Regions from separate parts of the Lysinibacillus sp. FSL P2-0066 genome, predicted to be linked through region 2. Evidence: riboswitches for the same ligand, from Rfam matches in the RefSeq annotation. Region 2 holds a riboswitch; the other holds the start of a gene.

Region 1 (16,451 bases), 1.1 Mb from region 2:
ATTGAACTTTTCAATGAACCCGTGCTTTTGCTTTTAACGACCAATTAACTCTTCTTTACTACTTACGTCGTCTAATGTTTTATCTTTTTCTATTTTGTGCATCTCAAGAACATGCTCAGATGGCGGAACGAGTAAGCTCACCACGACAATGGTGATACCAGTTATTACAACACCCGAAAATACAGGAGCCTGCCATAACTCATTTAATAGACCTATAAAGCCTTCTGATTGGATTGTCAGACTAGGTACGAATGTTAGAGATGTCACAATGTAATAAACTAAGCCAACAGAAATACTTGCCCAAACTGCAGGAGTACTCACACGTTTCCAAAATGGTCCTAGAACGATTGGCCAGAATATTGTCACGAAAATAATATCCCATGCTAAATAAGCTAAATCAATTACTTTTTGGAAGCTTAAAGCTAGTACTAAACCTAATAAAGCACTAGATAGAATAATAGAGCGCGAGAATCTTAGTAGCTTCTTGGGATCAGGGTTACGATTAATAAAATCTAAATAAATATTCTTTGTCACAATCCCCGAAGTCGCTACATAACATGCAGCTACTGTGGACATCCCCATGGCTGCCATGGCTGTTAGGAAAATAGCTGCTAGTAAGGGCGGAAAATAACCTTGTGCAAAGGTAAGCATCAATGTTTCTGGGTTTGTGCTCTCAGGATAAATAGACTTGAATGCTTCCCCCAGCATCCCTGGAATCCAGCTAATTGCAATGACAATAATACCAGCCATAATCATACTGCGCTGTGCCACTCGCGGACTTTTCGCAGCAGCTACCCTCTGCCCAAGGTCAACTGCAGGAATATCTCCAAGTGCTAGTACAAGATACAACGTCCAGAATTCAGCTCCTGCCTTCTCAAATAATGTACCAATATTCCACCACTCAGGATTAAATGTAACGTCTGGATAGTAAAACAAAATAAAAATGGTAATACCCAAAATACCTGCCACTGCAAGCGCACCTTGCACAATTTCAGTATAGGCAACTGCCCATAAACCACCAATTACTGAATAAATAGCTGTTAACGATACAAATAGAAGTGCCGCAGGTATAAAATCAATTTGCAACAATTGCTGAATAATATATGTTCCACCAACTGTTAACGCCGCTGCATTAAAAACACCAAAAGCAATTGCCATAACAACCCCTGTATAGGCTCCTAGCTTTTTACTGCCGTAGCGTAAACCGTAGTAATCTGCTAATGTCCAGCCCTTTAAACGTCGTAATGGCTTTGTCCAAATGAGTGCTCCAAGAATCATACAAGTCCCTAAACCACCCATTGTTGCCGATCCTTCAAAGCCACCACTTGTATAGCCAGAGCCTACCGCTGCAAAAAAGAAGGGTGCTGCTAATAAAGCAGCGACTAAACTACCCGTTACAACGGATAAAGGCATGCTCCAGCCAGCAACAATTAAATCTTCGGCTGTGTTGACACGCTTATAGCCTTTATAGCCAATGTAATAGATAAATAATAAGTATAAGCAAAAGATAATAATATTTAACATTATTTACTCCTTCGTTTTCCATTATCCGTTCATTACGACGCCACCATTTGGCGTTAAGATTTGGCCTGTATAGAAGTCAGCATGATTAGAGGCTAAAAATAATACACTTTTCGCAATCTCTTCTGGTTGCGCTAAACGTTTTAATGGATATTTTGCAGATTCTTCCTCCACATAGTTATCGCCAAACTCTTGTAAAATGTCCGTAAATGTTCCACTAGGAGCAACTGCATTGACAAGTATAGAAGGTGCTAATTCTCTTGCTAAAGCCTTTGTAAAAGCATTAATAGCACCCTTCGCAGCTGAATAATGCGTGAATTCTTCACAACCTAAGCTACCAATATCAGATGAAATATTGATGATTTTTCCTGTATTACGTTCCTTCATTCTTTTAGCTGCTTCACGGCAATTATAGAAGCAGCCATATAAATGAACTTTAATCATGCGATCCCACTGCTCATCCGTTAAATCTGTAATGCTGGAACCCTGTGCAAATCCAGCATTATTTACAAGAATATCAATTTCCCCGAGGTGCTCGTCCATAAATTGATGCATCGCTTGTACTTCTTGTGAGTTAGAAACATCAGCGTGGAATATTAAAGCTTTCACACCATACCTTTCTGCTTCAGCACGTACAGCTTCTGCCTCTTGCTCATCCCCAATATAATTAATTAAAATATTGGCTCCATGTTGCGCAAAGCCTAATGCAATTGCTTTACCGATTCCTTTACTAGAGCCTGTTATTAAAACATTTTTCCCTGTAAAATTAATGTCCATTATGATCATTCTCCAATTTGAATTTTGCCACAAGACCTTGCAGCTCTTCTGCTGTTTTGCCCAATGATGAAGAGGCATCCTTTACTTCCTGCATGGTAGATAATTGCTCTTGTGTAGATTTCGATACATTAGAAGAGAATTCTGCTGATTGCTCTGCAGATTGTTTAATATTATTAACAGATGCCGCCACTTCTTCTGAGGAGGCAGAAATTTGTTGTGAGGCTGCTGAAATTTCACGTATTTGGCTAGCCACCTCTTCTGAGGAAGTAAGAATTTCTTTAAAGATTTCACCAACCTCATTGGTAAATGCCATCCCTACCTTAACATCCTCTTTGCCTTTCTCCATAACCGTGATAGAAGCGTTTGAATCAGACTGAATAGAATTAATTAAATTGTAAATTTCTGTTGCGGATTGAGAGGATTGTTCAGCTAAGCGTCTCACCTCATCCGCAACAACGGCAAAGCCTTTACCATGTTCACCTGCTCGTGCCGCTTCGATGGCAGCATTTAATGCTAATAGATTTGTTTGATCCGCAATAGCAGTAATTAAGCTAACAATTTCACTTATTTTTTTTGTATTAACATGTAGTCCATTAATGGTTGTCCCTATTTGTTCAACAGAATCATTAATTAACTCCATTTGCGCAATAACTTGTTGTACAACTTCATTTCCTCTTTCCGAAGCCTGTGATGCTGAAATAGATGATTCCGCAGCTGTGTTTGCAGAATCAGCAATTTGCTGAATACCTGTTGCAGTTTCTTCCATAGCAGCAGCAGTTTCTTCTGTCATAGTCATCGAAGCCTCGGCATTTTGTGTAATTTGATTCATATCTAGAGCAATATTTGTGGAGCTGTTATAGGTTTCACCAGCATGTACCGTTAATTGATTGGCGGCTGAAGAAACGTGATTGGATGTATTGCGTATGTTTAAAATAATATGTTGCAAATTGGCCACCATTGTTCGGATGGATTCAGATAATTTTCCAATTTCATCCTTTGATGTCTCTAAATCAACATCGATTAATTCACCATTTGCCACTTGATTGGCTACATTCACTACTTTTTTCAGTGGCTTTAAAAGTCGATCTATAATTATGTAAACTAAAATTAATAAAATTAAAATACCAATAATGGCAATGACAATTTGCTTAATTACACTTGTTTTAATAATCGTATTGATATAATCAGCGGAGTAATCAATCCCTAATAGGGCGATTAGTTGGCCATTATCATCTTTAATAGGACTAAAAACCGTTCTCCAAGAACCAAAAGGATCCTCGAAAATATCAGTTACCTCTGTACTATTATTTTCAATAGCTAATTTTGCTGTTTCTACATGTTCATCCGCTAAATCATTAAAAATTTCACCAGCTTCATATACTTCATTTAAATTAGAGGTATAGCCAATTGGATTGACGCCACCCTCATCCTTTACATCCCAAATATAACTCCAGCTCATAATACCTTGCTGTTCTTGAATCATATCAAGTTGCTTTTGGATCTTTGTAAACTTTGCGTTTGTTTCCCCTTTTTCGGACAGCAGCTCTTTTACTTCATCACTGTCTAAGTTCATAGCTGTTAATAAACCAACACTTTTTAATTCTTGCTCCAAATCCACATTCATCCGATTATTCAATTCACTAATACTTTGCGTCGTAATAATAGCGATAAGCAGTAATACAACAATAGAGACTGTTAGTAAAAGCTTATTTTTTAGTGATGTGTTTTTTAACAACTTCATTTCCCCTTTTCCTCCTTTGAACTTTACTTGCAAAAAAAAATGCCTATTTCAAAAGAAATAGGCATAAAAGAACAAAAACTAGAATGAGAATGATACAACTAGCACTCTTTTGCAACCCAGCCGTCATAGCATTTATTGCCTTAGACCTGTAGCTTTGCGTCTTTACTTTTCAGTAAATTTGCCTATATTTCCCTACCAAAATTAACACAGTAGGTAAAAGTAGTCAATGTTCTCTTCTTAAAACATACATACTTTATACTATCTTAACCTTCATTAATAATTATTTATGTGCTTAAAAATACATTATTTTAAAGTTTTTATTCATCTATTGAACAAAATAAAACAGCTACAACCTCAATTAGCGTTGTAGCTGTTTATTTTCATTTCACTTACCCCTAAGTGTTTGAATAAATTATACGTTTTGTGTAACAAGTAATACGGATGGTATAAAGGATAATGCAAACATAGCGATATACCATACTGAAGTACGACGTAATGAAAAGCGTACTTTTTTTCGTTCCGCATAAAAAATATCTAACATAACCGCAACAATAAAAGGCATTGTAATACATGCAATAGCTACTAATAAGATGTCAAAATAAATCATACAAGCACCCCTTTGTCTGTGAACATTTTTCATCTTTTTTGTGAACATTTTATGATAAATTTATTGTACACAATTTCGTCACAAATTGTCAACGAGTTTCAAAGAAAAAATTGGCACTTGATGATTGATATCTATTGGGCATTAGGCTCTATATTTATATGTTAAGCCCCTTAAAAAATTTCGTACGAATGAATCGCCACACTCTTTATAATTACGATGACTTGGATTTCTTAAAATAGCACCTAATTCACCTTTTGTAACTTTAATGCCGCCTTCATATAAAATTTCAAGCATCTCCTCAGTTGTTAAAGCTAAAGCAATTTTTACTTTCTTTAGTAGCATATTATTTGGGCTTTCTTTACCTGACACAGGTAACGGTCCAACAGCCTGTCCTTCCTTGGGTTTCTGAGGCCCACGTTTAAAAGTAATTAATCCATTTAAAAATGCCTCTAACATTTTATTATTACATTTGATGTATTCTTCTGGCGCTTCTTCCTCATCATTAATCTTAATCAGCATATTTAATACTTCTTCCTTTGTATAATCCATGCCACCAAGTTTGAAAATTTCTACCATATCTACATTTTTTATATCGAACGCATAGCGTAAACGAATTAAGATATCATTATTCGTCATTTTATATTCCTCCTTTAATTAACCTTATATAGTAAAGAGCCAGGCTTAATTATAACAGAGTGTTTGCTGATTATTGCTAGCTTTCCACAAGTTGTTGTTGTTAGCAAATAGCGTGTGCATTTCCTACTTTTTAAATGTATGAAAAGATTAATCGCAACCATTCTAAGGTCAAGGAGGTGAGAACAATGGCTAACAATAACCGCAGTTCAAATAAACTTCTAGTACCTGGTGTACATGAGGCTGTCAATCAAATGAAATATGAAATTGCACAAGAGTTTGGCGTTCAGCTTGGGCCAGAAGCATCTTCTCGCGCAAATGGTTCCGTTGGAGGAGAGATTACAAAACGCCTTGTTGAAATCGCTGAAAAACGTTCAAAGGGTTTATTATAATTAAATACTAATAAAGAAAAGAACGAATCCCATTTGCAGAAGTGGAATTCGTTCTTTCGTGCTCTATAAAATTATGCTGTTTGCAATTCCTTACCTGAGCTCTTAAGCGTTAGCATTACGATAAAGGAAATACAATACAGTGCTGCTAAGTAAATCATAACAACAGTCATATCGTAGCTTTGTAAAATATAACCAACAAAGATTGGTGAAAACCCACCTATAGCTCGTCCAAAGTTAAAAATGGTGTTTGTTGCTGTACTGCGAATTTGTACTGGATAGAAGCTACTAATTAATGCTCCATATCCTGCAAACATCCCATTAGAGAAGAATCCTACAACCGCACCGCCTATTAATATCGCAACTGCGCCCGTTGCAAACGAGTAAAGGAATACAGCACATGCAGAGGCTACTAAAAAGATACCGAATGTCCGCTTAGCACCAAAACGATCCATAAATCTACCAAACGTCAGCATACCAATAATCATTCCTACAGCAGTACTAATTGTCCATAATGCTGAGCTTGAAACCGATAAACCTTGCGATTTCTGTAACATCGAAGGTAGCCAAATCATCAGACCATTATAGCCTGCAATTTGAACAGTAGCCATTAAAATCAGCGAGAGTGTTGTCATGGTGATACGTGGTGAAGCAAATAACTGTGCCAATTTCCCGTTCTCTTGCTTATTGTTTTGTTGTTTCTGCGCTGCTAACCATTCTGGTGATTCATCAATATTTTTACGTACAATAAAGGCGAAAATAACTGGTAGTAATCCTACAAAGAATAATGCACGCCACCCTAAAGTTGGTAAAATAATAGCACTTAACAATGCTGCTAAAATCACTCCATATTGTGCGCCCACACTGACATAGGAGGATGCTCTGCCTTGTTTATTCTTTGGCCAAGCCTCCACTACAAGGGCCATACCAATACCATATTCTCCGCCAGCACCTAAACCAGCAATAAATCTATAAACATAAACTTGTTCAATACTTGTTGCTACTCCTGTTAAAGCCGTTCCGATGGCAAACAAAATAATCGTATAGGTAAACACTTTTACTCGACCATATTTATCTGCTAACACACCGAAAACAATACCACCAAGTAGCATCCCAATATTCGTGATGGATGAAATCAATCCACCCGTTGCAAGATCAATATTAAATTCTGCAATAATCATTGTCATAGCAAAAGAAATAAACATAATGTCCATTCCCTCTAGCGTCAGCCCTGCCACTGAAGCGACCACGGTTTTTTTACGATAATCCATTCTTTCTAGCCTCCAATTTTCTAGTTGTCGATCTCTTTTAGTGAATGGATTATAGCTGTCTTGTCCATTCTCTTTTGAAGCCTCACGGGACTTCCTTTAAAAGAGGGGTATGGATCAATAATAAAAGCCCTTCCGTCACAGAGGACAAAAGGGCATGACAAAGCAAAGATATTAGCTTAAGCTTAAAAATATCACATAGCCCTTTTCAGCCTCTCTGGACCGTATTAAAGGATTTTTATATCGTTCATTTATACCGTTCTACATTCTATAAGATTACGAAAGAAAAAGCAATGGTTGAATAGTGGAAATTCAAGTCACTAATTCTATAAAGTTTTGAGCAATCTGATAAATTAGATTGGCAGGTACAGCCAAATTAAGGTTTTGGCCATTACCGAAGCCTGCCGTAATCAGACCAACCATTGCCCATGCAAATTAGTCCTTTTCATCCTATTAAGAGCAGTTTAAGCAGCTCAATGGTCTTCAAACAAAGCGCCCGATTGTAGAAGATTATAAACCACTTTGAGAACATTTCTTAACAAATTCTCTAATGCTTTCTAATTTTTACATTAAAATTCGTTTAGCTGCAGTGTATATTTATATTAAGGGGGAATAGCATGAAAAAAATTAAGTTAGGTATATTTTTTTGTATCCTTGTAATTTTAATAGGTTGTTCCGATAAAGAAGAAAAAACTTCTATTACTCAAGATCATACAACTCAAATTAACGAACTTAAAGAAGAAAATCAGAAATTAAAAGATGAATTGCAGAATTTGAAAAGTGATTATAGTGTATATCTCCAACAATTTGATAGTACATCCAGAACGATTATGAGATTGATCAACGAAGAACAATATGAACAAATAAAAACTGATTATCACGCTGATTTTAATGTGTTACATGGTGAGATAAACTTCAAGACCCCAGACAATACAAATAGCGCTGCATTCCCAATTGAGAAAGCAAAACTCCCAATGTTCATTGCTTATTTAAATGTTCAATCCAATAGTACAGAAATTGGTTATTATTTAGAAAACTTAGAAAAAGAAGAAAAGCTTTTGATAAGTTTTGTATACGATCACAAAGGAAATTTCCAATATATATATATTGGTGATGTTTAATAAATACAAGTTTAATTCAGTTTGTTTGGAATTAAACAGATACAATTATTTTAAAAAAATTTTCATTTATTATAAAACCCAGGCACAAAATTAAAGTGCCTGGGTCCTTTATGAAATCATCATCCAAACTCATTCATTATTTTATCAATCTTTAGTTGAGTGATTTCAACTAACTTTTGTAAGTTTTCCGTGATATCACTAACCTTTGTTACTTCATCGGTAATGTGTCCTACATAAGAGCTGACATCTTTGATAGCTTCATCAGAATTATTGGCTAATTTACGGACCTCATCTGCAACCACTGCGAATCCTTTCCCATGTTCCCCCGCACGGGCTGCTTCAATGGCTGCATTTAATGCTAATAGGTTTGTTTGAGAAGCTATATATCTTATAGATTTAGATACCTCACTTATTAACTTAGTGTCTTCTTTTAGAGAATTAAGAGCTTGAATGTTTTCATTAGATTTTGAAACAACCATATTCCCTAACTCTGTAGACATATCATTTAATTGAGCTATAACATCCCTTGTTTTATTTTCACGTTCTGTAATATTTGTGGCAATCTTCAAAACATGACTTACATTTCCATTGTCATTTCGAATTGGTATATAGGTAGCTTCAAGCCATAATAAATTTCCCCATTTATCAACTCTCTGCATTTTTTGTTGGAACTTTATTCCTTTGATGAGGTTATCCCATAATAAAACGTATTCTTTACTGTTTTTAAATTCCTCAGTACATAATTGTTTATGTCTCATATTCTTCATTTCTTTTACTTCATATCCCAAAGTGTTTGAGAAGTTTTTATTAACCCAAATTATTTCGCCTTGTAAATTAAACTCGATCATGGCTAAATTTAATTCAAGAGCAGATAAAACTGCTTTTTCATTCAAAACTTGTGTAGTAGTTATAAAATTATCTGTGCTCAATTGATTTAACCTCCATTACTTATGGACCAGCAGTCAGCTTTTAGCATTCTTTATGCTCGATCGGGATATTTTCCTTTGGTCGAAAATTGAATATGAAAGGAGAATAGTTTCATGATGTCGATATTAACAAAAAATACATTCGATTTAAGAAGTTACCGTAAAACATAAAGGCTTGTTATCGTCTTACAAAAATAACTAAACATTCGAAGGTGATAGTTTGATCACTAAATACATTATAATTTTCTATATTTCTCTGGTACCCTCGTCTCGAATATGGGAACTTCTCTTCTTATTTGCAGTACTTTTTCAAAATCTAAAGTTGCTCTTATTTCACCAACTTCTTGGTCTAATTTCTGAACGATGTCTCCCCAGGGATCTACAATTTGCGAACAACCTGCGAATACTACTCCTAATTTTATTCCGGTAACATTGGATGAAACAACATACATTTGGTTCTCAATTGCGCGAGCACGAATTAACGTATTCCAGTGAGTTTCCCTTGCAAGTGGCCATTCTGCTACAATATGTAGAACTTGAATACCTTGCAATGCTAAGTCACGGATAATTTCAGGGAATCGTAAATCATAACAAATAATAACCCCCATCTTTACACCTTCAAGTTCAAATACTTCAACTTGATTATGACCGCCTGTTAGAAATTTTGGTTCATTTAACATTGGAACAAGATGCATCTTATCGTATACATGAACAATTTCGCCCATTCGATTGACAACAACAGCGCGATTATAGATGTCTTTACCTTCTAATACAGCAATCGAGCCACCTATCAAATTTACATTAAACTTCTTAGCCAGTGATTGTAAAAATTCAATGGACTGATTACCATCCACTTTACAGATTTCTCTCAGTTCTTCCAAAGCATAGCCGGTTGACCACATTTCAGGAAGAACTATAACATCTAAATCATCACTGTAATTTGCTTCTAACCAGCTTTCTATGATTCTCCTGGTAAAAAATGAGGGCATTTTACAAAGGAGTAGAAGATGACTGATATAGTGTTTTAAGGATTAATAGAAAGTTTTGTATTAACTTCAGTAGTCTTTGGATTTGTAAGTTTGAGGGTGATGAGAGCAAAATAATCATGACAACAATCGTTGTCTATGGTTTGTCTTTATTATAACGGCGCTAACAATGGTGATAGAAGCCTTAAAGTTGAGCTTTAGGTAAAGATAGGGGAAGGTAAATCCTTCTCCCTAATCTAAGAAGCATTTTCTCTAGTATGCTATCAAAGTTTATACAATAAATAAGAATTTAATCTTATTATACCCTGTCACCCAGACTCAGAGGTCATCTATTTCAATATCCCTTTCCAGAACACCTTCCAAGTAGATGTTAGCCTTCTTTCATATTCTTCAAATGAATAATTCATGAGATAGAACAACATGCCATCTAGGAGACATATAAAAGCTGTTGCAATGTTCTCTTTATCGATAAACTGATGATCGTCTGATTCAACATTTAAAATTCTATAAAGTAATTTTCTAATTTCATTTTCAACCATACTGTTTTTTTGAGTGATAAGTTCTTTAAATCTTTCAGGTGGGAAAACGCCATACCGTTTAAGAAAAACCCCTCTGTCATTCATATAGTAGTATTCATTTAATTCTCCTAACAACTTATATAACTGATCTTTAGTGGAAAGTGGACCTATAGTAGATGCTTGATCATCAATAAATTTAACATAGTCATCAATCACAAATTCTACTATTTTTTCAAAGAGTTCATCTTTACTTGAAAAATAAGCATAAATGGAAGGTGTCTTAATGTTGACTTTAGTTGCGATATCTTTAAGAGAAGTTTCCTCATACCCTTTTGAGGAAAATAATCTTAATCCATGTTCTAGAATGTTTTGTTTCGTTTCTTCTCCCTTTTTCATTTCCTCACCTCAATTTAAAAGTAAAACAATTTAGGACACAAGCTTAAGACCTACGATACTAATTATAATACCACCAACTAACAGTAATTTTTTTATACTTTTAGGCTCATTAAAGATGAACATACCAAGTAACACACTTCCGGCTGCCCCAATACCTGTCCACAGACCATAGCCAATACTAATAGGAATTTCCTTTAATGATAGTGAAAGAAAGAAAAAGCTCAATCCCATGCACACGATCAACAATATTGTCGGTTTAAGTTTTGTAAATCCTTCAGTTAATTTAAGGCTAATAATGCCTCCAACTTCAAATAAGCCTGCCATTACTATAAAAAGCCATCCCATATTTTATTCACCACTTTCCGTTTCTGTTTCATTGGATACTATTTTTAAACCGATAATACAGCTGATTAATATGAATACTAAAACAACTTTCGTAAAGCTCACTGGATCACCTAACAAAGTCATACCTACTACAGCTGTTCCAAATGCCCCTAGTCCTGTAAACACCGCATAGGCCGTTGACACAGGAAGAGTCACTAATGTTTTCGAAAAACACCAAAAGCTTAAAACCAATAACAACAATGTAGGAATTAGAACACTTATATTCGTAAAGCCATCAGAATACTTTAATCCAAGAGCCCAGCCGACTTCAAAGATACCTCCAAGAATAAGATAAAACCAAGCCATAAAAAATCTCTCCTTCTTTTTTAATAACTGTAAATTAACTAACGTTCGTTAGATTTTTAAATAAAAAATAACAGTATTTCGATGATATTTATATAAACTACCTAACGTTAGTTAGATTTTATAATAAGTAACCTAAAAATACAACCCCTATATCTTAGGGATACTGGTTAAAAACTAAGTTCGCCTTAATGCGAATTTTTTTATATAGTGAAACTTTACTCAACTATTTTGCCCTTTAGATGAAGAAAGACGCATTCCTTAATTAAAGAAATGCGCTCAATTGTGGAAGATTATCTTTAATTGAAGTATAAGAACGATAACAGGTATGAACGTTGATTTAACAAAATTCGTGCCTTCTTTGTGCGTTTCCAAACTTTCATTTGAGAACGTTTTTTATATAATTTTGTATACAATATTAGTTCTTGTTACACTAAAGCGCTTGTTAGCGAATAAGGATAAATAGTTAATTTAATTCAATCGTAATAGGTTCGAAATCAATTCGTTTATTATCACTTTGACTATTACTTACATGAGCGAATGGATAAAATGTAATCGATGTTGCCTCAGGATCTAGTCCATGAATTGTTGCATTCCATGTGATATCTTCACTCGAATCCCCATCCTTCGTACCAGATCCACCGTTATATGGAACTTCATATTTATTGCCTAAATTATCAATCGCACTCAATTCAGCCTCAACATAATTCCATCTTTCATGAACAGCAGGATCGATATCTTGTAAGTAGTTAATCGTTAAATTAACATCTGTTTTGATTGCATCGATTAGCTCCACCGTTACACCCTCTTTGTTTACTTGCTCATTAATTACGATCTGTTTTCCTTCTAGCTTGCTTAAAGAAAATTCAAAATACCAGTCGCCTTTCATTACTTTTCCCCCCGAATAAATTGCATGAGGACTCCATTCTATATTCACTTTATCTTGTTTTTTATCACGCATAGACAACGTCATCATGCCTACATAGCCGACACCATTCACATACCCTCCATCATAGCTTCCATTCACTATATTCTTTGGCAGATTCTCAAAAGTCGGGGATGAGCCTAAATCTTCTTCAGCTCGTATAATATATGAAAGGGTTACTGTATTGCCGTCGTAAAATGCTTTTTCAATAATTATTTCAATTCCGTTGCTTTCCTGGACTATACCAATATCTGTACTCACCTCTTCATATGCTTGATAGTAGTCTTCCAGTTGGATAAAATAGTCGAATGCCTGACCAATAATCGGGATTTTCGTTACAAAGTTAGCAAATGCAGGTGATACATAAGCAGATGAAATGAGACCTATCGATAAAATTCCCACAACAGCCGTATATTTAACTATTCTTATAAAGGGGAATTTCCGTTGCTTCTTCTCCTGCTTAAAAGCGTCAGCCAAAATAGCATCTAATTCTTTAGAAGGAACAGAAATTTCATTCAATGCCTCCTTAAATCGGTCTTGTTCGTTCATCTATGTACGCTCCCTTCAATGTCTTTTTGATTTTCGCTAACGCTCTCTTGCCGTTCGATTTGACTGTACCAATCGGTTCGCCAAGTACCTCTGCTATTTGTTCGAAAGTTAAATCCTCATAATATTTTAAGAGTAGGACTGTTTTATATTTTTCATCTAATTTATAAATGGCATCCAATAAATCCAGCTTTTCATCAGATGTTGCGATCCCAGTCGAGAGAGTGTTAAATTTAAATTCATCAATTAAAATTACGTTCTTTTGTTTTTGGAGTACACTTATTGATGCATTGATACAAATTTTCATCAGCCATGTTGTGAAGTACTTTGGCTCTCGTAGCTGATGAACCGACTCAATTGCTAGCAACACCGTTTGCTGGAAAACATCCAAAGCATCCGCCTCATTTCGAACATAGCTATAAGCAGTCCTATAAAGCTTCTCTTTCTCTTGATTCAGCAAAAACAGCAGTGCTTCTCGATCCCCTCTGATTGATTGTTTTATTTTCTTTTCGTAAACCGCCATCCTTTTCACCACCCTATCTATTAGATAGCCTACCCTCAAAAAAAGATGCACTTTTCTAAAATAAAAAAGACGTATTCAATGAATAAGTCCTTATTAAACATTTTTTTAATTCAAATAAACTGTGGGGTTAGTTGAATTAAAAACGTCCCAAAAGCGTCGTTTGGTAATCTTTCATAAAAGTTGCTATTCAACAATCTGGCTCGTTTGTGGAACAAGTAAAAAAATCCTGCATAGCAACACAGGATTTTTAATCAAATCTTTTTATAAACGTCGCATGTTTTTTATAAATATCGTGACTTTATTTCAAATCTACATTGAAAGGAGCAAAGAAAAGGAAATCTCATCCCCTACTCTTTGCTCCTACTTCTACTGTTATTTACTTGACTTTATTGGTAGTTCCATCATTTCATTGTCATTCAATATTGTTTGATTCAAAGTTGTCCAGCAATGCACGCACTTCATCCGTTGATTTTGTGTTCATCAATTGACTTCTTAATTCGCCAGCTCCTCGGAATCCTTTGACATAAATTTTGAAGAAGCGATGAAGCCCTGTAATGGAACGTGGTAGTTCTTCCGCATATTGATCTTGAAGATCGAGCTGCAGTCTTAAAAGATTAAGATACTCTTTACTGCTATGCTCTTTTGGCTCTTTTTCAAAAGCAAATGGATTTTTAAAAATACCTCTCCCAATCATCACGCCATCAATACCATATTGTTCAGCTAGCTGCAATCCCTTTTGACGGTCAGGAATATCTCCATTGATTGTTAGTAGTGTATTTGGTGCAATACGGTCACGTAACTTTTTGATTTCCGGGATAAGCTCCCAATGCGCATCTACTAGGCTCATTTCCTTTCTTGTTCGTAGATGAATCGAAAGGTTCGCTATATCCTGCTTTAAAATATGCGTTAGCCACTCTTCCCACTCATTTACATCCTTGTAGCCAAGTCGCGTTTTCACGCTAACAGGCAGTCCGCCCGCTTTTGCTGCTTGAATTAATTCTGCCGCCACATCTGGTCGGAGAATTAGGCCACTCCCCTTCCCTCTTGAAGCTACATTCGGTACAGGGCAGCCCATGTTAATATCAATGCCTTTAAAACCTAGCTCTGCCATGCCAATACTCATTTCACGGAAATACTCGGGATTATCTCCCCAAATATGTGCCACCATTGGCTGCTCATCTTCTGTAAAGAGCAAACGGCCACGCACACTTTTCTTTCCCTCAGGATGACAATAGCTATCCGAATTTGTAAACTCAGTAAAAAATACATCTGGTCGACCTGCTTCACTTACGACGTGACGAAAAACAACATCCGTCACATCTTCCATCGGTGCAAGCACAAAAAAAGGCCGTGGTAAATCGCGCCAAAAATTATCTATCATGTTAATTCCAAATCCTCTCACTATGGACATATCGCCAAACTCTCAGTCAAAAAATATAAAATATTACATTTGCCTCATTACCTAATACAAATAGAAGTATTATTTATGAAGAGCAATGTAATTATCAACAAGGTTTATTTTAACGAAAATCCGTCCTAAATGATATTTTAAAAAACAAAAAGCAGATGGTATAGATTGTTTCTATCTCATCTACTTTTATTATACCTAATTTTCATTTCTATATTTTTTCAAATAAATCCATTGTAAACATTGGATAATTATCATCCTACATTTGAGTTCTGCCGTTCTCTTCTTGTATCTGTTTTTTATGGTGTACCTCTGATCTCTCTGGTTTTTTCGACCAATAAGTAGCGAGAATCGGACCAGAAATATTATGCCAAACAGCCCCAAGTACACTAGGTAAGGCGGCTAAAGGACCGAAGTGGGCAGTGGCTAACGCTACACCTAGACCAGAGTTTTGCATTCCAACTTCAATAGAAATAGCTCTTCGATTGCTTTCATCAAGACCTAATACACGAGCTGTTAGATAACCAAATAACAATCCGAATGCATTATGAAGCACTACAGCTGCAAAAATAATGGAGCCTGCCGAAGCGATGGTATTGACATTACCAGCAACAACAGCAGAAACAATAATCATAATAGCAACTACTGAAATAAGAGGAATCACATTAATACTTTTTTCTACGATTTGAGGAGCAACTCTTCTTATAACTATCCCTAGGATAATAGGGATAATGATTACTTGTATAATTGAAGTAAACATTGCTATTGGATCAACTGGCATCCATTTACCCGCAAGTAATAATAGGATGAGTGGTGTGGCAATTGGAGCTAATAATGTCGAAAAGGAGGTCATTGTGATGGACAAAGGTACATTTCCTTTAGCTAAATACACCATGACGTTTGAAGCAGTTCCACCTGGCACAGATCCAAGAAGGACTAGCCCTGCAGCTAATTCTGCTGGCAAGTTCATTATATAAGCAATTAAAAAAGCGGAAAGTGGCATGATAACATATTGAGCACATACACCAATAATGACTGGTACAGGATTCGTTATAACCAATTTAAAATCTACTGCTTTTAACGTCAGACCCATGCCAAACATAACAATGCCTAACAAAATCGTGATATACCCTCCAAATATTAAAAAGGGCTCCGGAGCTATAAAGGCAATAACAGCAATACAAATAACCCAGATGGCAAAATATTTTCCAGCTATCGTACTAATCGCTTCTAAAATTTTCATATTTCCACTCCCTATATTTTTATTTTCAATATTTTATTCGGATTGAAAAGTGTGTCAGGATCAAGTGCTTGTTTAATCTTTTCCATCACAAGAAGTGCTTTACCGTGTTCTTTCTCTTGATATTTCTGCTTACCAATGCCCACACCATGTTCTCCTGTGCAAGTTCCTCCTCGTTCTAGTGCATACATCACAATCAACTCATTTAATTCATCAGCTTTCTTTATTTCCTTTGGATC
Region 2 (16,451 bases):
TTGCTACCTTCTGTGCTAACTCTCCTGTTAGTTTGACATAAGGTATTCGATTTCTTGTAATATACGGTTCTACATATTTTGAGAAAAAGATACTGCCCTCATGCCCCCCCATTAACTTTGGATCTACATTCACACAATAAACGGTCGCTTGTTCAATTTGATAAGGCTTTGCTTCATGTAAACCTGAGGCATTAATAAAGAGTCCCTCGCCTTGCTTCAATACAAAAACGTCCGTCCCCACTCGATACTGTGCACATCCATTTTTTATAAAAACAAATTGTATTTCTTTATGCCAATGGAGAGGTAGAAAATCCATGCTTTCTAATCGCATAATCGTTTCATACAAGGCAACTGGAAATTCCTTTGTTCCATGCAATGTTAACTCCTGTAAATCCTTGGCAACTTTAATATGTGTTAGTGGCATCTATAACACCTCAATATATTGATATTTTATTGGATTAAATCGATATTTATTTCCACTTAATCACTTTATAATCATCTTATATTGATAGTTTAGGAGATGTAAACAGATGAATCAAATTATCCAGAATAAACGTACACGGGGCTTTCTACTAGTTATTCTTGGAGCAAGTTTCTGGGGAATCGGAGGGACCGTTGCCCAACGACTATTTCAGCAAGACAATTTAGAGGTCGGCTGGCTTGTTTCTAGTCGTTTACTTTTAGCAGGTCTGCTACTAATAGCTATTTATAAAATGACCCATCGGCATGAATCCATTTTCGTCATGTGGCGCACAATGCAAAATGCTTTTAGACAAATTTTATTTAGCTTAATCGGCATGCTTGCTGTCCAATACACCTATATGATGTCAATCGCTATTGGTAACTCAGCTGTCGCCACATTATTGCAATATTTAGCACCACTGTTTATCATGGCTTATTACTTTCTAACGAGGCAAAGTCCATTGACAAAGCAGGATGGTATAGCTGTGTCACTTACACTTGTGGGGACCTTTTTATTATTAACAAACGGTTCTTTTTCAACATTGTCCGTTCCTTTTATGGCTGTGTTGTGGGGTATCTTATCTGGTCTCTCTGTTGCATTTTATACCATTTATGCCGTTCCACTTTTACAGCAATTCCATTCATTATTAGTTGTCGGCTGGTCGATGATCATCGGCGGTATAGTAATGAGTATAGCTCACCCACCATGGGCTATCGATCTATCAGATTGGACGTTTTCAACCACTGTCTATTTTCTCTTTATTGTTATTTTTGGGACAATGCTCGCTTTTTGGTTTTATATTGCTAGCTTGCACTATCTTTCACCAAAGGAGTCGAGCCTACTAGGTAGTCTTGAACCATTAATGGCTGTCATCACAAGTGTTTGGTGGTTAAAAATTGCTTTTGGCGGCTATCAGTTTATTGGTACATTGCTAATTCTACTTATGATTTTATATCTCACAGTATTTCAGAAAAAGCAGCCTTGAAAACAGAAAATTAAGAGATTTATGATTTTAATAGTCAATACCTCCTATTACCGAGATAGTAATATATGAATTTATACATAAAATTTACATATTTCATCTATCTTTTCTCCTTATTTGTCTACTATACTGAACATAACAACAGATATAAGGAGGTATTTTATGGATAAAAAAGTTATTTTTTTCGAGGTGGAAGGCGGCACAGATAAAGGGCCAGATGGCTATCGCCCAGATACAATGCCAATGGTGGAAGCGCTAAAGCAACGTGGACAGGATGCAGAGGTACTCTTCTTTGATATCACAAAAAAGCAGGAAATCTTTCACTACGTGAAGGAACATGGTGTTGCCTATGTATCTCGCATTAACCCAGGCAACTTACAGCATGAGGAAGAGTACTTTGCTATGCTACGAGAGCTATGCCAAGCTGGCGTTATAGGCATGCCACATCCAGACGCGATGATTAGCTATGGCTCAAAAGATGTATTATCAAAACTGACGACAACAAATTTAGTACCTGACGATACATTTGCCTACTACACAATCGAAGCATTTAAAACACAATTCCCTACTTCCTTAGCCTTAACAGAGCGTGTTTTGAAGCAAAATCGTGGTTCAACGGGAGAAGGTATTTGGCGTGTAGAATTGGTGGAACCGCTAGCAGAGGGTATCACTGAAGTGCCACTTGATGCACAAATCAAATGTACTGAAGCAAAAGATAATCATGTAGAATATTGGCAGCTTGGCGACTTTATGACATTTTGTGAGCAGTATATTACGGGAACGAATGGTATGTTAATCGATATGCGCTTTCTTCCAAGGATTACAGAAGGCGAAATCCGCTTATTCATGTTGCGCGATCATCCCGTACACGTCGTACATAAAAAACCAGCTGCTACCGAGGATGCCTTTAGCGCAACTCTATTCTCTGGCGCTCAATACCGCTATGACAAACCTGAAGACTGGCAAGAGCTGGTACAGAACTTTTTAAAGCAGCTCCCTCAAGTAACAAACCTACTAGGCAATTATGATTTACCGCTAATCTGGACGGCTGACTTTATGCTAGACACCAATGAAGTCGGAGAAGATTGCTATATTTTAGGTGAGATGAATTGTTCTTGTGTTGGCTTTACTTCAGAACTAGCATTAGCGCATGAAGTAGCAGAAGAAATTTTAGCCTGTATAAAAGAGCATACTGAGGCTATTGCGCAATAAAAAAAGTGCGATCTTTAGGGATCGCACTTTTCATATATAAATCTTAATTCCTTGTATAAATTCATAGATAAAATAACAAGCAAAACCAATTAATAAGAAGCCTGCGACAATTGTAAATGTCCGAATCATCTTCCGATTCATAGCTTTACGAGTAACCGAGACAATGGTGAGCAGACCGATATCGTGGAGTAAAATTCCACTTAATACACCAGCAGCAATAATTAAAAAGCTCGATGATTCCCCTTGTCCATATGATTTTGCTAGCACTACACCAAATACGTTGACCCAAAAAACAAGATTACCTGGGGAAACAGCCACTAGTAAGCCGTTAAAATAAGAGGCAAAAAACGATTTGGTTACTTTTTCTCCTGCCAATGTAATATCATGGTCAGCGTTCTTGATAGAATCATAGCCTAACAAGAATAAAAAGCCCGCTCCAATAATCCACATAGGTAGTTGAATCAAAGGCATAGCCAAGATGGAGGCTAGTCCCATATACAAAGCAAAAACCAATACAATATCAATGGTCATGCCACCAAGCCCAACTGCCCAGCCGTGCATAAAACCATTTTTGAGTCCTTGCTTTGTCATTTCTACTGTAATAGCTCCTACAGGCATGGCAATGGCAAGTCCTACCAATACATACGCTACATATAAACTCAAAAAAACACTTCTTTCATGTCATCGATAAGCTTCATACGTCCGTTTAGGGTTTCACTATAGCATAATTATACTTAAAAGGAAATAATTATTAATAGTTTAATGTCTTTTTACCTGTTAGAGCATTTGCTTTTTCCATTGCGCTAACAAATCTTTTGACTTCTCCAAATCCAATTTCAATGTGACTTGCTTAGCTGTACAACGTTTTTTAGCTTTCTCCCATGCTTCTTCCAAGGCAGGTAAATAGCTTAAATTTTTTGTCGCTGCTACTAGCTGGAAAAATATATTACCTTGTATATAGTGCCAACGAGGATTCATTCCATCTAGGAGAATTGCTTCTTCAATCAGTCTTAATGCCAAATAAGGGCTACCTTCGTGACGATTTAAAAACTGTGCAAATGCTCCCCAATACAATGCCTTATTAGGCTGCAATTTGATTGCCTCCGCATACTGCACTGATGCCTTGTCCTGTTCTTTTGCAAGGACATAATATTCCGCCATTGTATAATAGGCGTTAGCCTGCGCCTCTATAGGCCCTGCTAAAAGTTCATCGACCACTTTACCAAATTGCTCATCATCCTGACTACCTATATAAGCTGCAAGAACATCTCGTTCTGGATACGAGCCATCTGTACGTTCCACACTTTGCTTTACTTTGTCGTCAGTAGGCTGAGGCATATTTGCATACCCATTTGCCTCTAGCATTGCCACATGCTGCTGAATGACTTGATAAGCCTCTTCTTCGATCGCTGTATCATTGCCCAATATTTCTTTAGCTAGTTGATAACTTTCCTTTACTTGACCACTCAAAAATAGGTCATTGACTTGTTGTACTTGCTCGTTCATTTGTTTTACCACCATTAAAATCCTCACCTTCGCAAAAGAAAAATCTTATTGCTAGTTTACCATTTAAGAAGTATAAGCAAAAGCCAACATGTCCTAATCTTTTTATTATTCTTTTAATTTAAACGCTTTTACATGTTGTTCGAGTGTGTGTGCCATATGATTTGTTTCATTAGAGCCTTGTGCCACCTCATCAATGCTTGCAGTTGTTTGCTGTGCTGCGACGGTAATCATATTCATCGTTTCTTCTATATCACGAATAGATTCTGTTAATTGTTGAATCATTTGCACTATACGTGCAGATTTTTCGTTTTCAGCGGTCATAGCATTAGAAATGGTAATCATTTCTTCTACTGTTGTAGCTACTGCTGTCGAAATATTTCCTAAAGATTGTGCTGTTAGACGCACTGTCTCTGTTCCTTTTTCAATATATTGTGTATTATCATTCGTAGATGACATGACCTGCTGAACATGCTTCATTATATCCTGAATAAGCTGTTCAACTTGCAATACCTCTTGATTTGATTGTTCAGCAAGCTTCCGTACTTCCTCAGCAACAATAGCAAAGCCTTGCCTTGCTCCCCTGCTCTAGCCGCTTCAATGGAAGCATTTAGTGCTAGCAAATTTGTTTGTGATGCGATGTTCGCAATAGACGTAGTAATCGTTTGAATTTTTGTTGCAGATGTAACCAAGTTTTCTACTGTTTGTCGTACCTCACCTGATCCACTGTGAATTAATGCCATATCATTGCTTATATCTTTTGCTAGTCGCTCACCCTCTGTTGCTAATGCCATCGTTTGTCGAGCATTATCAGCACTGTTATTGGCATTACTTTGAATCAATTGAAGATCCTGTGCTAAAGAAGTAAGAACATCTGTCGCATTTTCAGCATGGTGCATCCCTGCCGTTACGGCACTTGTTACCTCTTCGATATTATTGGCGACACCTTGAATGGTATTGCTCATATCGTTCAAGGTGGAAGCGGTTTCATCCGCGTTGTTTGTTAGCGTATTAGAAGTGGAACGCATCGTCATAATCATATTTTGTAAATTGGCTGTCATTCGATTTAATGTGTTCGCTAAATCCGCTACTTCATCTTTACTGTTAATTTTTGTTTCAGGTACAGCTAAATTACCATTGGCAATTTCTTTCGCCTGCTGAATCAGCACACTAATCGGTCTTACTTTACGACGGATTAAAAAGCCTGTAATGATGGAAGCGATTAGCATAGGGAAAATACTAATTAAAATCCCATTTCGTACAACATCCCATGTTCGCTCCTTAACAATATTGGCATCAAAGTCAATGACACTAATGGCAATAATTTCTTTACTGGAATCATGGTCTTTAAAAATAGGGGCATAGCCAGATAAACGGTCCATCCCTGCAAAGGTATAGGGCTGTGAGTATGTCGGATGCTTATGTGTAAGCAACATGTCAATAGCTTCTTCGTCTAAATAAAATTGATCACCAGGTGCATAGCCTTTCTCAGCCAAATGATCATCAAGTGCTATTAATGTGCCATCCAATGATAGTATATATTGTGTTTGGAAAATATCTTTATGACCGGTTGTCCAGTTCAAATCGTTCCCGATGCTTTCCTGTACAGCCTTGTCGCCTTGAATGGCCTTGTCCAATTGTTGAGGATTGATCAAACCTGTCGTAATATTGGCACAGCCATAGGCCTCAACACCAGCAGCATCATAAAGTTTATTGTAAGCAGTTATGTATGTAGCGAACGAAGTAATCCCTAGCATCACCACTAAAATACCAGCGATAATCGTCCCAAGTTGAAAAGTTAATGAATTGCGTAATTTCACGATCCATCCTCTCCCCTTTCTTGTAATAATCTATGAATATTCCTTTTGTTTTTCATCATACTACAAAAAGATGTATTAAAAAAGCATCTTTAATTATTCTAGTAAGATAAAACATTGGATAAAAGTTCTGAATTGTGCGATAATTGAAGTTAATTATCTTGAATCTTGAGCATTACCAATTCATCTAATAGGAGGGCTTGCTATGAACAAACGCTTTCATCTTATATCGATTGTGACAGGAAACTTGTTAACAATAGGGGCCATTTTTATTTATGCCATGCAAAGTCAAGTGGATGTAGCCCTCAGTACGTATGCTCTTGTGATGGGTTTTTTTAGTACTTTGCTTGTGGTTTTCTTCTATATATGGGGGGAAGAAAAACAACAAGTATCCAATCGTTTTCTGAAATAATATGTCTCATTTGCCATTACAAAGATAAAGGTAGCAAGTTTATTGTGATTCCTTCCCTTTCTATATGCAAGGGATTTTTTTATGTAAAGGTCGGTAGAAATGATTTAGTAGCGTGGATCAAAAAGCAAATCGGAAGAGATACTAGAGTGTAGGAAGAATGGAGATTAAACCTTACAAATTATGTGGGTCTATACAACAGCTATTTCAAATATGGCTTCTTAGATTTATTCACGATTCCCTTCTTTTCCGAGGCATTCCCCTCCGTATACGTCTAATTGTTGTAGAAAAATAAAATTTTTTGTAGAAAATTTTAAAACAATGATTGAGTAGTATATCAATTTTCTGTATAATCAGCTTGTTTGACAATACTTTATATGAACTTGGGGGTAGACAATTGGGTAAAGCATTGATTATCGGAGCTGGCGGTGTTGCCAGTGTTGTGGTACACAAGTGTGTTCAAAATTCGGACGTATTTGAGGAAATTTGTATCGCAAGTAGAACTGTTTCAAAATGTGACGCTCTAAAAGAAAAACTAGACGGCGGAAAAACAAAAATTCATACTGCACAGGTAGACGCGGACAATACAGAAGAGGTGATTGAGCTTATTAAAGCTTTCGGCCCAGATGTAGTGATTAACGTAGCCCTACCTTATCAGGACTTAACGATTATGGATGCTTGCTTAGCGACAGGTGTGCACTATGTGGATACTGCAAACTACGAGCCACCTGAAACGGCAAAATTTGAATATAAATGGCAATGGGCTTATAAAGAGAAGTTTGAAAAAGCTGGCTTAACTGCATTACTTGGAAGCGGTTTTGACCCAGGTGTAACAGGCGTTTTCACAGCTCATGCACAAAAACATGAATTTGATGAAATCCACTATATCGATATCGTGGATGCCAATGCGGGAGATCATGGTTATCATTTCGCAACAAACTTCAACCCAGAAATTAACATTCGTGAAATTACAGCGAATGGTCGTTACTGGAAAGAAGGCGAGTGGATTGAAACAGCACCACTTGAGAAAAAAGAAGTGTATAACCTACCTGAAATCGGACCAAAAGATATTTACCTTCTATACCATGAAGAGCTTGAATCACTTGCAAAAAATATCAAAGGTTTAAAACAAATCCGCTTCTGGATGACGTTCTCTGAAAAATACTTAACACACTTAAAAGTATTAGAAAACGTAGGTATGACATCAATTGAGCCAATCGAATTTGAAGGACAAATGATTCAACCAATCCACTTCCTTAAAGCGGTATTACCAGACCCAGCTTCACTTGGACCACGTACAAAAGGTAAAACAAACATCGGTTGTATCATTCGCGGTCTAAAAGATGGCAAAGAAAAAACGTACTATGTGTACAATGTATGTGACCACGAAGAGTGCTACAACGAGGTTGGTTCACAAGCGATTTCATACACAACTGGCGTTCCAGCTATGATCGGTGCAATGCTTGTGATGAACGGTGAATGGCGTAAACCAGGTGTATGGAATGTGGAAGATTTCAATCCAGATCCATTCATGGATGCACTAAATAAATGGGGCCTACCATGGCAAGAAAGCCATAACCCAGAATTATTAGACCTTGATTTAGATGCAAAGGAAATAAGCCGATGAAACCAATTGATTTTTCAAAAGTTCCATCCCCTTCCTATGTAGTGGATGAGCGATTATTAACAAAGAATCTTGAGCTTTTAAAATCAATTCAAGAGCGTACAGGCTGCCGCATTTTATTAGCCCTTAAAGGCTTCTCAATGCATTCAACATTCCCTTTAGTCGGGGAATATTTAGCAGGCATTACAGCAAGCTCACTGCATGAGGCACGACTTGGCTATGAAAAAATGGGCAAGGAAGTGCATGTTTATGCTCCTGCTTATATTGAGCATGAAATGGACGAGCTTCTAGGCTATGTGGATCACATCGTCTTTAACTCATTTAACCAATGGGCACAGTACAAGGACAGAGTAAAATCTGCTGGTAAAACAATTGAATGTGGTATTCGTGTGAATCCTGAGTACTCTGAAATTGAAACAGCCCTTTATGATCCTTGCTACACAAACTCTCGCCTTGGTACAACATTGGCTAACTTTGATAAATCACAGCTTGACGGTATTGATGGCTTACACTTCCATGCGATGTGTGAACAAAATTCTGATACATTAGAGCGTATTATTGAAGTAGTTGAGGAAAAATTTGGTGATGTGTTACACCAAATGAAATGGTTAAACTTCGGTGGCGGTCACCATATTACGCGTGATGATTATGATGTAGAAAAACTTGTGAACATCATTAATTATATTCAAGAAAAGTATAACCTGCTTGTTTATCTTGAGCCTGGTGAAGCAGTAGCCCTTAATACAGGCTACTTAGTAGCAACCGTGCTTGATATTCAAGAAAATGGGATGGATCTTGCTATTTTAGATACATCAGCAACATGTCACATGCCTGATGTACTTGAAATGCCTTACCGTCCAATGATTATTGGTTCTGGACAAGCAAATGAATTAGCACACACATATCGCTTAGGCGGACTAACATGTCTAGCTGGTGATGTGATTGGTGATTATTCGTTTGAACAGCCATTAAAACCAGGTGATCGTCTTGTATTCACAGATATGGCTCATTATTCAATGGTGAAAAACCATATGTTTAACGGTGTCAACTTACCATCTATCGTTTCGTATAACGATGAAGAAGGCATTAAAGTGATCCGTGAGTTTAAATTTGAAGACTACAGTGGTCGTCTGTCTTAATAGCAATAGAAAAGCCCTTCCAGTTTTACACTGGAAGGACTTTTTTTATGGACGCATGGTCATCCAATTCTCCACATAATGAATGGCTACTCCATGAAAAGCATCGTTATTTGAAAAATGTTGCTGAACAAGTATAAGCTGTTCATTCATAAAGGCTTCTCCATTATCATAAAAAGTAATATTTTCCCCTTCCTCTGAAGCGCCTGTTTCTACACCAATTACGATTGATTTATTCACAGTGGAAGCATAAGCGATTTCATGTTCTACAATAGAGATAATATCTTTTGCAGCATCACGATAGGCCATGATCGTCACACTATCCACATGGTCAATGACCCAATCAGCTAATAACCCTTTTCCAAATTCGTTATTATACTGAACTTCATCAAACCAAAATGGCATGTCTACTTCTAAAGTAAGTTGTAACTGACTTGCTTTCTCACTTGCTTTCATTATTAGTGTTTGATAGGATTCTATCGTTTGTGCTTGATGTAAGCTCCATCCACTATTTAAATAAGGTTCTACATCAAGGTGCACTCCAGAAAATTGCTCAGATTCAGTTGAATTCTTATTATATATATGTAACCAATTAAACAATTCATCTTGGCTTCGGCTACCCTCAGCTGAAACCCAGCTTGCAGCACCATCCAATGCATAAATGCGAATACCTTTGTCAGAAGCGTTACTAATAAAATGCTTATAGTCATTGCTCGCTATGCCTTGATCGATTTGCAGATAAACTTTATTGACATCGTTATGTTCTAAAAATAATAATATTTTTTCTTGGTCATCCATGATGAGGGATGTATCCCACAGCCACGTAGCCTTTTCCTGTATAGACATTGCATCAACCTTTCCACTTGATAAAGCTAATGAACTAATCATGATGACGATTAGTGCGGTCCATACTTTTAATTGTCTCTTCATACGAACTAACTCCATTCTACTCGCCACGGCTCCTAGAACAGAACCTGGCAACCTGACAATCTTGCACTGAAATTATAGTGTTTAGACTCATGGCTTTGCGTCCCTCCCTTTCGGTGAAGTTTGCCTTTTTCAGTTTTTTCTTAATCATTATCATACGCGGTTAGCAATGGTTTGTCTGTAGGTATAATGCATAATTGTCACATGTATGATCAGGTAAAAACGACAAAATACAGGTTAAATTTACTATTCAAACATAAAAAAACGTAGAGTGTCTAAGACTCTACGTTTTCCTTTTCATTTTCAAGCATTTTGTGTAAATAATTGATAATCTCACGAATGCCGTCTAATGAATTGACAAGTATTTTAGGATCAACATACGTAATCATTCGGTTTTCAAGATTAGCTACCGCAGTAAAATAGCGTGTTTTACTATAATTGACTAGGCCCAATTGCTGAAGTACTGATTCATCGAAATCAAGAATTTCTCGTGCTTCTGTAACAAGTAATCCATAATTAACCACATCAGTATTCAACACAATGATACGTGCGGTTGATGGATTAGATGAGCGGTTATACAGTATGCGCTCAAAATCTAGAACAGGTACAAGCTCACCACGAATTCTTGTAAAGCCTAGAAGATAGTTAGGTAAATGAGGAATAGGTGTTACATGCTCTAATTTTTCAATTGAAATCGCTTGTTCCACAGGTACGGCGTATTCCTCTGTCCCACAAGCAAAAACGACTGCTTTGACACTTTCCATAGGGTTACACATCCTTACTCGACTGTTAATTTTTCGCCGATTCTTTGACGATTTCTACTAGTAAATCTGCTAATTTTTCAAGTTCTTCTACTGGTATCTTTTCATTCGTTGTATGAATATCCTCATAGCCAACAGATAAATTAACTGTAGGAATGCCAAAGCCTGCGATGACGTTTGCATCTGAGCCTCCACCAGAAATACCTAGTGTCGGAGTACGATCAATATTGCGTGCAGCAGCCATAGCTACCTGAACAACTTTATCAGATTCCGTTACACGGAAGCCTGGATACATCAGCTTCACTTCAACCTCTGCCCGTGCACCTAAAGAAGCAGCTACTTGTTCAAACGTATCTTGCATATGCTTTGTTTGCGCATCCAATTTAGCTTTGTCTATAGAACGTGCTTCTGCCAGGATTGTCACTTCGTCACAAACAATATTTGTTGCTTGTCCACCTTCAAAACGCCCAATATTCGCTGTCGTTTCTTCATCTAAACGGCCTAGTTTCATTTGAGCAATGCATTTTGATGCGACTGTTATGGCAGAAATCCCCTTTTCAGGAGCAACCCCCGCATGTGCCGTTTTTCCAATAATCTTTGTAAAAATTTTCGCCTGGAATGGTGCTGCTGTCACGATGCCACCAACTTTGCCATCGCTATCAACCGCAAAGCCATATTTTGCTTTAATGTTAGCTGGATCTAGCTCTTTAGCGCCAACAAGGCCACTTTCTTCACCAGCCGTAATAATAAATTCAATATCGCCATGTGCAATATTTTGCTCTTTCAAACGTTTGACCATCTCAAATAGAGCTGCTAATCCTGCTTTATCGTCGGCACCTAAAATCGTCGTACCATCAGATACGATATAGCCATCTTCACGCAAAGACGGTTTGATGCCTTTTCCCGGTACAACGGTATCCATATGAGATGTAAAATAGATTGGCTCCACATCCAATGTACCTTTTAATGTGGCAATAATATTACCTGCCCCATGTCCATTACGCGTATGTGCATCGTCTTGAATCACTGAAAATCCAAGTGCAGTTAACTTCTCTACAAGAATGGGTGCTATTAGTTGTTCATGTTTTGTTTCTGAATCAATTTGTACGAGCTCAAAAAACTCTTCTACTAAACGACTTGTCATGTTGTAAAACTCCCTTAGTTTACGTGTTTTTCCACGTTATAGTATACGTATTATTTTAGCACAACGTCAGAAGAGTTGAAATCATTGAACAATACGACCAAAATAAAAAGTCTGAGAACAACTCAGACTTTCCTTAGTGATTGAAAATAAGCTCTTTTTCTTTTTCTAATGATTGTAGGTAGTTGACTGCTTTCTTATGTTTATCCTGTAAGCGCCAAATCGTATTATGTACATCATCCTGAACACGTGAGACCTGTTCCCTTGCTGTTGAAATTTTAGAATGAACAGACCATGCTGAAAAAATATCATCAAAAAAGTAGTCTGCAAACTTAACAAAGCCATCTGTTTCAACATGCAACGATTTCGTAGACATTTCTTGAACATCCAATAATTCATTGTGAAAACGCTGTAACGCAATTTGAGCACTGTGTAAATAGTTTTCTGACTGATCGAGTGCATTATGCTTTAAGTGTGTTGCAATCAGCCCACCACCCAAAAACGTATCCCATGTGGAATACCCATTTGCCGAATGTAAGGAAGCAGCTGCTTGCCCAAGCCTTGTAAGGGCTACTTCTCCCGCTTCCTCCGCCTCTTTAATTTCAGTGATGAGCTGTTTTGTTAGCATTTCCTCAAGTGCTAAATGCTCTAGCCTCTCTGCTTGGGCAGCATCATGAATCTGTAAGTACGCCTTCTTTTGAAGATAAACCTGTTGAAGTGATTGCTGTAACGCTATTTCATCAATTTGGGCTAGCTGGTTCATCACCTGCACGCTGTCCTCTGCTAAATCTGTTTGCATTTTCTTAGCTTCATTCAGCTTTAATTCAAGTACTGCCGCCTTATCAATTTTTTCTGCCCTCAGTTCATCTTGTTGCCCTGTCCACGTACGAATCATATTCATAAATGAGAAACCATCCAATTTATCCAGTTTGGATCGAATTTGTTGGAGTGCTGTTGTATGGTTGTCTATTTCCTGTTGTGTATGTTTAATTTGTCCCTCAATTAACTGATTTTGTTCGTTTAATCTAGATGCTTTTCTAAGTTGTGCATGAATCTTTTCTTGCTCTGTTTGTAATTGCTGCCATTCCATTCATCTCAACTCCTCTTATCTATCAGTACGGATGACAAACAAAAATGTTTCACTTTTTGGCAATGAAAAACCTAGCAACTTTTGAGCTGCTAGGCTTGTACGACTATTATAGAGGAATATTACCGTGCTTTTTCTCTGGACGTGTTTCATGTTTGTTGGACAGCATATCAAGTCCTTGAATCAGCTTGATACGTGTATCTCGTGGATCAATTACGTCGTCTACCATACCGCGAGATGCTGCAACATATGGGTTAGCAAATTTTTCTTTATATTCTTCGATTTTTGCTGCACGAGTTGCTTCAGGGTCATCTGATTTTGCAATTTCACGGGCAAAAATGATGTTAGCTGCGCCAGCAGCACCCATAACAGCAATTTCAGCATTTGGCCATGCAAATACAAGGTCAGCACCAATTGATTTAGAGTTTAAGGCAACGTAAGCGCCTCCATATGCTTTACGTAAAATCACTGTAATTTTTGGAACAGTCGCTTCTGAATAAGCATACAGAATTTTTGCACCATGGCGAATAATACCACCATGTTCTTGTTTAACACCTGGGAAGAAGCCAGAAACGTCTTCAAATGTAATGATTGGGATATTGTATGCATCACAAGTACGAATGAAACGAGCTGCTTTATCAGAAGAATCGATATCTAAGCCACCAGCAAGAACTTTTGGTTGGTTACAAACAAGTCCAACTGATTCACCAGCAATACGTGCAAAACCAACTACTACGTTTTTAGCAAACTCTGCATGTACTTCCATGAACGAACCTTCATCCACTACTTGCTCAACAACTTTACGTACATCATATGGACGTGTTGTTTCAATCGGCACTGTATCCACGATTTCTGGACGGTAGTCATCCCCTTCAGGTCTAGCTTGACGAGGTGCCTTTTCTTTATTGTTTTGTGGTAAGTAGCTTAATAGTTTTTTAATTTCATCAATCGCTGCTTCTTCAGAAGGAGCACGGAAATGAGCATTCCCACTAACCGCATTATTTACTTTCGAACCACCTAAATCTTCAGCGGAAATTTTCTCTCCTGTTACCGTTTCGATTACTTTAGGTCCTGTAATGAACATTTGAGATGTTTTATCCACCATTAGAATAAAGTCAGTAATAGCTGGAGAATAAACAGCTCCACCAGCACAAGGTCCCATAATCACAGAGATTTGCGGGATCACACCAGAATAAATGGCATTTCGGTAGAAGATATGACCATAGCCATCTAATGAAAGAACACCCTCTTGAATACGTGCACCGCCTGAGTCATTGATGCCGATAAATGGTGTACCATTTTTAGCAGCTAGATCCATCACTGTTGCCATTTTTTTCGCATGCATTTCACCAAGCGCCCCACCAAACACTGTGAAATCTTGAGAGAATAAGTATACTGGACGTCCGTTAATTTTACCGAATCCAGTTACGACACCATCACCAGGTCCCTCCATTTTTTCCATGCCGAAGTCTACTGTACGGTGTGTAATAAATGGGTTGATTTCGAAAAATGTACCTTCGTCTAGCAACAAGTCGATACGCTCACGAGCAGTAAGTTTCCCCTTCTCATGCTGCTTATCGATGCGTTCATAGCCCCCACCAAGTTCAATTACCGTTTTACGGTCATACAAGTCATTGATTTTGTCGAACATATCCATACTAATCACTTATCCCCTTTTCCACTTTTATCACATAGTTCATATAACACCCCAAATGAGGATTTAGGATGCATAAACGCAACCTCTGCCCCTCCAGCACCTGGCCCTGGCTCTTCGGATAAGAGACGTACACCTTTTTCACGAAGCTCTGCCATTCGTTCACGAATTCCCGTCACACCAAACGCAACATGGTGAATTCCTTCTCCACGTTTTTCAATAAAACCATGGATGGCACTTTTATCACTCATTGGTTCTAATAGCTCAATTTTCACGTTCCCTGCATCGATAAATGCCACACGAACCTGTTGAGATTCTACTTCTTCCACTTTCATCAACTTTAAGCCTAAAGTTTCTGTATAATATGTAATGCGTTCATCAAGATCGCGCACTGCAATCCCAATATGATCTACTTTCTCCATGGTGACATCTCCTTCTGTTATGGTACATACTCTATTTTACAGACTTTTTTGTCAAAACTCTACTACTTGAGAAATTTTTCAGATTTGCTAAACTATTTATAAGAAAAGAAGGAGCGAACGAGCATATGAGTAATAAAAAATTTCAAAAAGTCGTTATTTATAGTATGATCGCCATTATGCTAATCTCATCTCTAGCATTCGGATTATCTATGATAATTTAAGGCAAAGCACGAGGCGTCCACACTACTGTGGGCGCTCTTTTTTAACCTTTAACCCTTTAAATGACTGCTTTATTTCTAAATACCTGTCCATTTCCTCTATAAACTGATAGAGGGCTGCCTGAGCGATAAATTGCTCATGGCTTTGTGGTAAAGGAAGCTGAGAAAAATCGCGCTTAACATGTTCGAGCTTTTCGCGGTAATGACTAGCCGTATTCCCCGAATGAACATGCTCACCTAGGTCTTGTAAAAAATCTGCCACAATTTCAGCCTCTTGTACTATAACAGGTAATGTCGTCACTTTTGGTAGCACTCTTTCGATAATTTCTAGCTGCTGCTCTCGCATATCGAAATATACATAGTAATCATTTTTACGTCTTGTAAAATGGTTTTGAACATCTTTAAACGCCAATGATTTTGCCTCTTCTAGTGCTTTGATAGCATCGATAATTTCTTGACCGTTCCACAACGTATCTCCTTGCCGTAAATAGCTGGCAATTTCTAAAAAAATCTTACTATATAGCTCCTCTATTTTGACTCTGTAGTAATTTAATTCCTTTTGAATGTCTGGCATATACATATTAATGGCAATCCCTGTTCCATAACCGATAGCCATCAACGCTAATTCATTATAAACAAGTGTCAATGAGTACCCTTCAGCAGCGTAAATATGCATAATAATCACGACACTGGAGATAAATCCATCCGCAACCTTTAAAGATACAATGGTAGGTATAAAGAATATAAGCATGCCTGCTAGTGTAAGTGGATGGTAAGCAAATAACTCAAAGCTTACAAAGGCAAAAAGCATTGCTACAATACTTGCAACTAATCGTGTATAGGCTGCATAAATGGATTTCTTTTTTGTTGGCTGCACACATAATATGGTTAGAATCCCAGCAGATGCATATGAGGCTAAATCAAAATACTGTGCAATGGCAATGGCGATGGCCGCACCAATTGCTGTTTTTAAAGTTCGATAGCCGATTGAAAACTTCTTCAGGCCGACTGCCTCCCATCCTTTAGTACTCTTCACGCATTCAGCTAATTATTTAGCCAATATTACAAAAATTTTAACAATAATGAAACTAGCTA

Evidence for each region. Region 2 has a riboswitch for cyclic di-GMP ahead of MKZ14_RS13725 (amidase). Riboswitches for the same ligand answer to the same signal wherever they lie in the genome.
Region 1: linked by a shared signal. The riboswitch ahead of MKZ14_RS19375 (HAMP domain-containing methyl-accepting chemotaxis protein) and the one ahead of MKZ14_RS13725 (amidase) in region 2 are both predicted to bind cyclic di-GMP.

What each region holds. Positions count from the first base shown of each region.
Region 1 is NZ_CP150202.1:3,883,013-3,899,463, forward strand. It holds gene MKZ14_RS19365 (sodium:solute symporter family protein) at 34-1,524, opposite strand; gene MKZ14_RS19370 (SDR family oxidoreductase) at 1,546-2,298, opposite strand; gene MKZ14_RS19375 (HAMP domain-containing methyl-accepting chemotaxis protein) at 2,288-4,039, opposite strand; cyclic di-GMP riboswitch class I at 4,147-4,232, opposite strand; gene MKZ14_RS19380 (hypothetical protein) at 4,452-4,646, opposite strand; gene MKZ14_RS19385 (DUF1456 family protein) at 4,788-5,282, opposite strand; gene MKZ14_RS19390 (alpha/beta-type small acid-soluble spore protein) at 5,468-5,671, shown strand; gene MKZ14_RS19395 (MFS transporter) at 5,743-6,939, opposite strand; gene MKZ14_RS19400 (hypothetical protein) at 7,554-8,057, shown strand; gene MKZ14_RS19405 (methyl-accepting chemotaxis protein) at 8,177-8,905, opposite strand; gene MKZ14_RS19410 (carbon-nitrogen family hydrolase) at 9,220-9,972, opposite strand; gene MKZ14_RS19415 (TetR/AcrR family transcriptional regulator) at 10,299-10,883, opposite strand; gene MKZ14_RS19420 (multidrug efflux SMR transporter) at 10,914-11,228, opposite strand; gene MKZ14_RS19425 (multidrug efflux SMR transporter) at 11,232-11,573, opposite strand; gene MKZ14_RS19430 (DUF4179 domain-containing protein) at 12,037-13,044, opposite strand; gene MKZ14_RS19435 (sigma-70 family RNA polymerase sigma factor) at 13,022-13,564, opposite strand; gene MKZ14_RS19440 (tRNA-dihydrouridine synthase) at 13,977-14,945, opposite strand; gene MKZ14_RS19445 (bile acid:sodium symporter family protein) at 15,232-16,215, opposite strand; gene MKZ14_RS19450 (FAD-linked oxidase C-terminal domain-containing protein) at 16,227-16,451, opposite strand, start outside.
Region 2 is NZ_CP150202.1:2,739,482-2,755,932, forward strand. It holds gene MKZ14_RS13675 (AraC family transcriptional regulator) at 1-424, opposite strand, end outside; gene MKZ14_RS13680 (DMT family transporter) at 531-1,448, shown strand; gene MKZ14_RS13685 (Cj0069 family protein) at 1,608-2,657, shown strand; gene MKZ14_RS13690 (LysE family transporter) at 2,688-3,320, opposite strand; gene MKZ14_RS13695 (hypothetical protein) at 3,435-4,178, opposite strand; gene MKZ14_RS13700 (methyl-accepting chemotaxis protein) at 4,269-4,721, opposite strand; gene MKZ14_RS13705 (methyl-accepting chemotaxis protein) at 4,640-5,980, opposite strand; gene MKZ14_RS13710 (hypothetical protein) at 6,183-6,389, shown strand; gene MKZ14_RS13715 (saccharopine dehydrogenase family protein) at 6,784-8,013, shown strand; gene nspC (carboxynorspermidine decarboxylase) at 8,010-9,149, shown strand; gene MKZ14_RS13725 (amidase) at 9,195-10,076, opposite strand; cyclic di-GMP riboswitch class I at 10,120-10,211, opposite strand; gene MKZ14_RS13730 (CheW domain-containing protein) at 10,349-10,837, opposite strand; gene MKZ14_RS13735 (M20/M25/M40 family metallo-hydrolase) at 10,863-11,978, opposite strand; gene MKZ14_RS13740 (hypothetical protein) at 12,112-13,065, opposite strand; gene MKZ14_RS13745 (acyl-CoA carboxylase subunit beta) at 13,172-14,719, opposite strand; gene mce (methylmalonyl-CoA epimerase) at 14,725-15,138, opposite strand; gene prli42 (stressosome-associated protein Prli42) at 15,264-15,359, shown strand; gene MKZ14_RS13760 (aromatic acid exporter family protein) at 15,382-16,392, opposite strand.